DNA from 2 places in the uncultured Citricoccus sp. genome. Region 1 is predicted to be linked to the other one. Evidence: predicted binding sites of a transcription regulator. Region 1 holds the regulator's gene; the other holds the start of a gene.

Region 1 (3,401 bases):
ACCGGAACGTGGCCAAGGACACCGCCATCCAGTCCGTGCTGAGCGCCCTGCTTCCGGTGCTCGACGACCTGGACGCCGCCCGGGCCGCGGGCGACCTGACGGAGGGACCGTTCGCCGCGATCGCCACCAAGTTCGACACGGTGCTCTCCGGGTTCGGGCTGGAGCGGCAGGACCAGGAGCACCTGGCCGGACAGCCGTTCGACCCGGCCCAGCACGAGGCGATGCTGCGCCAGCCCAGCGCCGACGTGCCGGAGGAGCACATCGTGCAGGTCTTCCGCAACGGCTACGTGCGCGAGGGCCGCGTGCTGCGTGCCGCCCAGGTGATGGTCTCCGCCGGCGCGGAGCGCTAGTCATCACCGCCCCGGGCCCCCTCGCCGAACCGAACCGAACCGACCCGAACTGAACTGACCCGAACTGAACTGACCCGAAAGGAGGCACCATGGCCTCACAGGATTGGGTGGACAAGGACTTCTACGCCATCCTCGGTGTCTCCAAGGACGCCTCGGAAGCCGACATCAAGAAGGCCTACCGGAAGCTGGCCCGGAAGTACCACCCGGACCAGAACCCCGGGGACGACGCGGCCGAGAAGAAGTTCAAGGAGATCACCGAGGCCAACGCCGTGCTCTCGGACCCGGAGGAGCGCCAGCAGTACGACGCCATCCGGGCGATGGGCTCCGGTGCCCGGTTCAGCGCCCCCGGCGCGGGGGCCGGTGGCCCCGGCGCCGGCGGCGGGGGCTTCGAGGACCTCTTCGGGGGGCTGTTCACCAGCGGCTCCGGGGGCCGCCGGTCCTATTCCACGTCCGGGGACATCCCGCCGGAGTTCGCCGACCTGTTCGGCGGCTTCAGCGGCGGGGGCGGGGGATACGGCGGGCCCTCCGGAGGCCGCGGCGGGTTCGGCGGCTACGGGACGCCGACCAAGGGCGCGGACCGCACCGCCACCACCACGATCTCCTTCGCCGGCGCCGTGCGCGGGACCACCATCTCGCTGCGGGAACCCGACGGGGACGTCATCGACGTGCGCATCCCCGCCGGCATCAAGGACGGGCAGAAGGTCCGGGCCCGCGGCAAGGGTGCCCCCGGCGCGGCCGGCGCCGGGGACCTGCTGGTGACCGTCAAGGTGCGCGAGCACCCGTTCTTCCACCGCGAGGGCGACAACCTGCGCATCCACGTGCCGATCACCTTCGACGAGGCCGCCCTGGGCGCCACCATCCAGGTGCCCACCCTGGACGGCTCCGTGAAGGTGAGGGTCCCGGCCGGGACCTCCTCGGGGCGGGTGCTGCGCGTCAAGGGCCGCGGCGTGAAGACCTCCAAGGCCAGCGGCGACCTGCTGGTCGAGCTGCAGGTGGCGGTGCCGGCATCCCTGTCCGAGGAGGCCCGCGCCGCCGTCGAGTCCTATGCCCGGGCCGCGGCCGGCCACGACCCGCGGGCCGCACTGGCGGACAAGGCGCGGCTGTGACCACCGCCTGGGAGGACCCGCTGTACGTGATCTCGGTGGCCGCCGAGCTGGCGGGCATGCACCCGCAGACCCTGCGCCAGTACGACCGCATGGGCCTGGTGGTCCCGCAGCGCCAGGGCGGGCGGCAGCGCCGCTACTCCCGGCAGGACGTGGACCGGCTCCGCACCATCCAGCAGCTGTCCCGCGAGGGCGTGTCCCTCGAGGGCATCCGGCGGATCGTGGCCCTGGAGGACGAGGTCGAACGGCTCCAGCAGACGGTCGCCGACCTGGCCGGCCAGATCCAGGCCTTCCAGGCCTACGCCCGGTACCCGCGCGTGTTCGCCGCCGGCGCGCAGGGAGACGTGACCACCACCTTCGACGCCGGGCCGGACCGTGAGGCCGCCGAGCAGGGGTACGCGGCCGCCCGGCGGCGAGGGGCCGGCCAGCGCGACTGGCCCCGACGGCGCCCGGCCGCCGCCCTCACCGCCGGCCCGTCGTCGTCGTCGGCACTCACCCCCTCGGCCCGGACCGTGTCCGGGGTCCTGGTGTGGAAGCCGAAGAACTGAGCCCGGCGCAGGTCGCCCGGCGGGACATCTGGGACCCCGTCGAGCGGCGGGCCACCCGCGAGCGGCTGCGGGCGGACATGCGCCGCCGCCACCTGCTCGGACCCAAGCAGCGGGCCGCCCTCGACGGGATCGTCCACGCGCTCAAGCCCGGTGCCATGGACCCCTCCTTCCCCGACCGCGTCCTGCTCGCCTACGACCTCGGCAACGCCCTTCGCCCGGCGGCCGGGGTCGTCGCCGTCGGGGAGCCGGCCGACGCCACCCACCTGACCTGGCAGGTCTCCGGGATGGGGATCTTCGTGCACTCGGCCATGTGGGGCAGCGCGCGGGAGGCCGGTCAGCTGTGGGCCGCCCAGCGTGAGGCCGGGGCGGCCAGTCCCTGCGTGGTGAGCTGGCTGGGCTACCAGCCGCCGGGGCCGTGGGGAGCGCTCTCCGGCCGGCATGCCCTGCGCGGCGGCGCCCGGCTCGCCCTGCACATGGCCGGCTGGTACGACTACCGCGAGCGGATCGCCGCGGACGGCCCCGGGGACCGCCAGGGCTCCGGGGCCACGGACCCGTTCCCGCACACCGCCGTGGAGGCACACTCCTACGGCAGCATCGTGGCCGCCCGGGCCCTGCAGATGCTGCAGCGCCGCAGGCCACCGCGGTCCGTGGACGCGCTCGTGGTGTCCGGGGCCGTGGGCCTTCCCCGGGACCTGGCCGGGAACCCGCACCTGCTCGGACTGACGCGGGACCAGGTCTACTTCGCGCTGACGGACTCGGACTACCTGTCCTGGCTCGGGTTCCGGCTCTCCGGCCGCAGGCCGTGGACGAAGATGACCCGGCTGACGATCGCGGCGGACGAGGCGCTGGACCTGGCCGCCGCCGTCGGGCACAACACCTCCCGCTTCCGTCCGGGCGCCGGCCCGTTCCGCCGCGGTCACGGCTACCGGGACGCGGGCACGGCCTCCCTGTACCGCATCGCCCGCGCCACCGCGGGCCTGCCCCTCGACTGACACCTCCCGCCCGGGCCCGCCGGCGCGGAGGTCCCGCGCCGCGGACGCGGGGTCCGGCGGGGTCGGGCGCGGGGTCAGGCGCGGGCCGGTTCGACCGGGCCCTCCGTCGGGCCGGAACCCGCACCGGAGGCGGGGTCCGCGGCGTCGTCGGCGTAGGTGCCGGTCTCGTAGTCGTACTCCACGGGGTTGCCCTCCTCGTCCGTGCGGCGGTACCACTCCGTCACCTCTTCGGCCGTGGAGTCGAAGTCGGCCCCGGCACCGCGGCCCGCGGGGGCCCGGCGCACGGACAGCTCGAAGTCGTCACCGTGGTCCTCGATGCCGCGGCGGACGGCGTTGGACAGGGCGGTGACCGCGAAGTCCCGGCGGATCGCCACCGGGTCGGTCATCAGGTCACGGATGAACGCCACG
Region 2 (3,401 bases), on a different contig from region 1:
GGCACCGTCCAGGTGGTCGACGGCTCCGGGGCCGTGCTGATCGAGCACCAGGTCCAGGCCGGGGACATCTGGCGTGCGTGCCAGACCAAGGACGTCCCGGTGCGCGACTGGGTCAAGCTGGCGGTCACGCGGGCTCGCGCCTCCCAGACCCCGGCCGTGTTCTGGCTGGACGAGAACCGCGCCCACGACGCGAACGTCATCGCCAAGGTCCGGCAGTACCTGACCGAGCACGACACCGTGGGGCTGCAGATCGAGATCATGGACCCCCAGGAGGCCACCCACTTCACCATCGACCGCCTGCGCCGGGGCCAGGACACCATCTCCGTGTCCGGCAACGTCCTGCGTGACTACCTGACGGACCTGTTCCCGATCCTGGAGCTGGGCACCTCCGCCAAGATGCTCTCGATCGTGCCGCTCATCAACGGCGGCGGACTGTTCGAGACCGGGGCCGGCGGCTCGGCCCCGAAGCACGTCCAGCAGTTCGTGGCGGAGAACCACCTGCGCTGGGACTCCCTCGGCGAGTTCCTCGCCCTGGCCGTGTCCTTCGAGCACGAGGCCGTGTCCAACGGCAACGCGCGCGCCCAGGTGCTGGCCGAGACCCTGGACCGTGCCACCGGGACGTTCCTGGAGGAGGGGCGCAACCCGTCCCGCAAGGTCGGCGAGATCGACAACCGCGGCTCGCACTTCTACCTGGCCCTGTACTGGGCCCAGGAACTGGCGCAGCAGTCCGACGACACCGAGCTGGCCGCCAGCTTCGCGGACGTCGCCGCCGAGCTGGCCGAGAACGAGCAGGCCATCATGGACGAGCTCAACGCCGTCCAGGGGTCCCCGGTGGACATCGGCGGCTACTTCCACCCGTCCCCGGAGAAGGTGTCCGAGGCCATGCGCCCCTCGGCCACCCTGAACGCGGTCGTCCAGAAGATCGTGGACAAGCTGGCGGTGTGATGCCCCTCCGCGACTAGCGGACGGGAAGGCCCCGTCCCACCTCGGCATCCGAGGCGGGACGGGGCCTTCCCGCGTTCCCGGCACCGCGCCCGCGGAACCCTGTCCGCGGAACCGTGGCCGCTGATCCAGTGGCCCGTGCCCGGCGCATCGGCCGGGGCCGGAGCGGGTCAGTGGTTGGGATCCACCTGCGGGGCGGACGGGCCCTGGTCCCGGCCGCCGTTCTCGGTGGCGGTCGCCTGGATGTCCTGGGCGCCGTTGCCGGTGGACACCTTGACCTTGCGCGGCTGGGACTTCGGCGAGACCGGGATGGTCACCTTCAGCACGCCGTGGTCATAGGTGGCGGAGATGTTCTCCAGGTCCACGTCCTGGCCGAGGTTCAGCTGGCGGACGTAGCTGCCGGTCTCCCGCTCGCGGGTCATCCACTGCACGCCCTCGCGCTCGGTCACCGCCGGCTTGCGCTCGGCGCGGATGGTCAGCAGCTGGCCGTCCACGTCCACGTCGACGCTGGAGGGGTCGACGCCGGGCAGGTCGGCCTCGACGATGTAGCGGTCGCCGTCCTTGTAGAGGTCCATCGGCATCTGTCGCAGGCCGCGCACCGGGCTCAGCAGCTGTCCGGCGAGGCGATCCAGTTCACGGAAGGGGTCGATACGAGTGGCCATGGGTTCTCCTTGGTCTGGTTGCATTGACTGCGGACGGCCCGGGCCCGCCGCCCAGGTGCTCCATGCCGGGCGGCTGGAGGTCCGGACCGTGCACCCTGCATAACACCACGGACTTGAGCTTTATTCGCTCAAGTCTGTTGCGCGGTGCACGCACCTCTGAGGATGGCCGCCGGTCTTCGGGCCCGTCAATGCCCCGGTGGCCGGGGCGGCAGGTGGTCGTCCTGGCCGATCAGGAGGTCCCCCACCGGGACTCCCTCCTCCCGGTTGGTCGCCTTGTTCACGAAGTGGGTGACCACCCAGAGGAGGATCCCGAGGACCATCAGGCCGCCGGCGATCTGGTAGACCACGGCATCGCGCTCCACCCAGGGCCCGGCCAGGAACAGCGAGAAGGCGCCGGCGACGTACGGCAGGATCCGGGGGGCGTTGAAGGCCGTCCGGTGTTCTGCCTCGTCCGGCCGCCGCCGTCGCTGGCGCCGCAGCACCACGCAGGCCACGTTCACCACCGCGAAGACGCACAGGAGCAACAGGGCGGTGGTGCTGGAGAGGTTCTGCACGATGTTGCTCTCCGGGTCGGACGTGACGTACCAGATCAGCGCCAGGGCCAGGAGGGTGGTGAAGATGATCGCGGTCCAGGGCGTCCGCCGGTGCGGCAGGACCTTCCCCAGGGGTCGCGGCAGCACGTTCTGCTTCGCCATGCCGTAGACCAGCCGGCTGGCCATCAGCATGTTGATCAGGGCGGTGTTGGCCACGGCGAACACGGCGAGGAACGGGAAGATCCGGTCGATCGGGAAGTCCGGGGCACCCTTCTGCACCACCTCCAGCAACGCCCGGCCCTCGGACTCGCCGATCCTGGCCAGCTCGGTGGGGGTGAGCACGGCGACCGCGGAGACCGCCACCAGCATGTAGAACAGCACCGCGATCCCGAGCCCGGTGAGCATGGTGCGCGGGAAGATGCGCTGGGGGTCCTTGGTCTCCTCGACCATGTTCACGGCGTCCTCGAAGCCCACCATGGCGAAGAAGGCGATCGAGGTCGCGGCGGTGACCGCGAGGAAGAGCCCCTTGTCCCCGTTGTCCTGGAACACGACGACCTGGCCCAGGTCCGCGCCGTTCTGGGCCATCGCGAAGAACCCGACGCCGATCACGATACACAGCGCGGTGACCTCCACCAGCGTCAGCACCACATTGAACTTGATGCTCTCACCCACGCCCCGCAGGTTGACCAGGGCCAGCAGCACCATGAACCCGAGCGCGAGCGCCGTGACCGCCCCGCCCTCGACCGGTCCGCTCCAGCCGTTGACCTCGAGCCCGCCGAAGAAGTTCTGGGCGAGGACGTTGGCCGAGGTCGAGGCGCTGGTGATGCCGGAGCACACCACCGCGAAGGCGACCAGGAACGTGAGGAAGTGGATGCCGAAGGCCTTGTGCGTGTACAGCGCGGCCCCGGCGGCGTGCGGGTAGTGCGTGACCAGCTCCAGGTAGGACAGTGCGGTCATGGTCGCCACGACGAAGGCCAGCAGGAACGGCAGCCAGAGGATGCCCCCGACCATCCCGGCCATCGGGCCGGTGACCGCGTACACCCCGGCGCCGAGGATGTCGCCGACGATGAACAGCAGCAACAGCTTCGGCCCGAGGACGCGTCTGAGCTGTCCCTCCTCCTGACCCCTAGCGACATCCGGGACTTCATGCGAGGTGGTGCCCACGGGCCCTCCCGAGTTCGTCGAGGTCACACAGTCATCGCAGTCTGGACCCGGCGGGGTGCGGAGTCAAGGCGGGGGCCGTCAGGGAGGCCAGCCTTGCCTT

Evidence for each region. The regulator HspR, encoded in region 1, represses chaperone genes until heat shock. The targets are predictions, from matches to a motif close to AAGTTGAGTCNNNNNGACTCAACTT.
Region 2: the regulator HspR is predicted to act here: its motif matches at 1,715-1,739, upstream of Q0283_RS16205 (Hsp20/alpha crystallin family protein).

What each region holds. Positions count from the first base shown of each region.
Region 1 is NZ_CALMQR010000069.1:67,529-70,929, forward strand. Features, by position in the region: gene Q0283_RS07790 (nucleotide exchange factor GrpE) at 1-350, shown strand, start outside; gene Q0283_RS07795 (DnaJ C-terminal domain-containing protein) at 440-1,456, shown strand; gene Q0283_RS07800 (heat shock protein transcriptional repressor HspR) at 1,453-2,001, shown strand; gene Q0283_RS07805 (alpha/beta hydrolase) at 1,983-2,993, shown strand; gene Q0283_RS07810 (BCCT family transporter) at 3,068-3,401, opposite strand, start outside.
Region 2 is NZ_CALMQR010000138.1:8,081-11,481, reverse strand. Features, by position in the region: gene Q0283_RS16210 (NADP-dependent isocitrate dehydrogenase) at 1-945, shown strand, start outside; gene Q0283_RS16205 (Hsp20/alpha crystallin family protein) at 1,113-1,604, opposite strand; gene Q0283_RS16200 (APC family permease) at 1,790-3,301, opposite strand.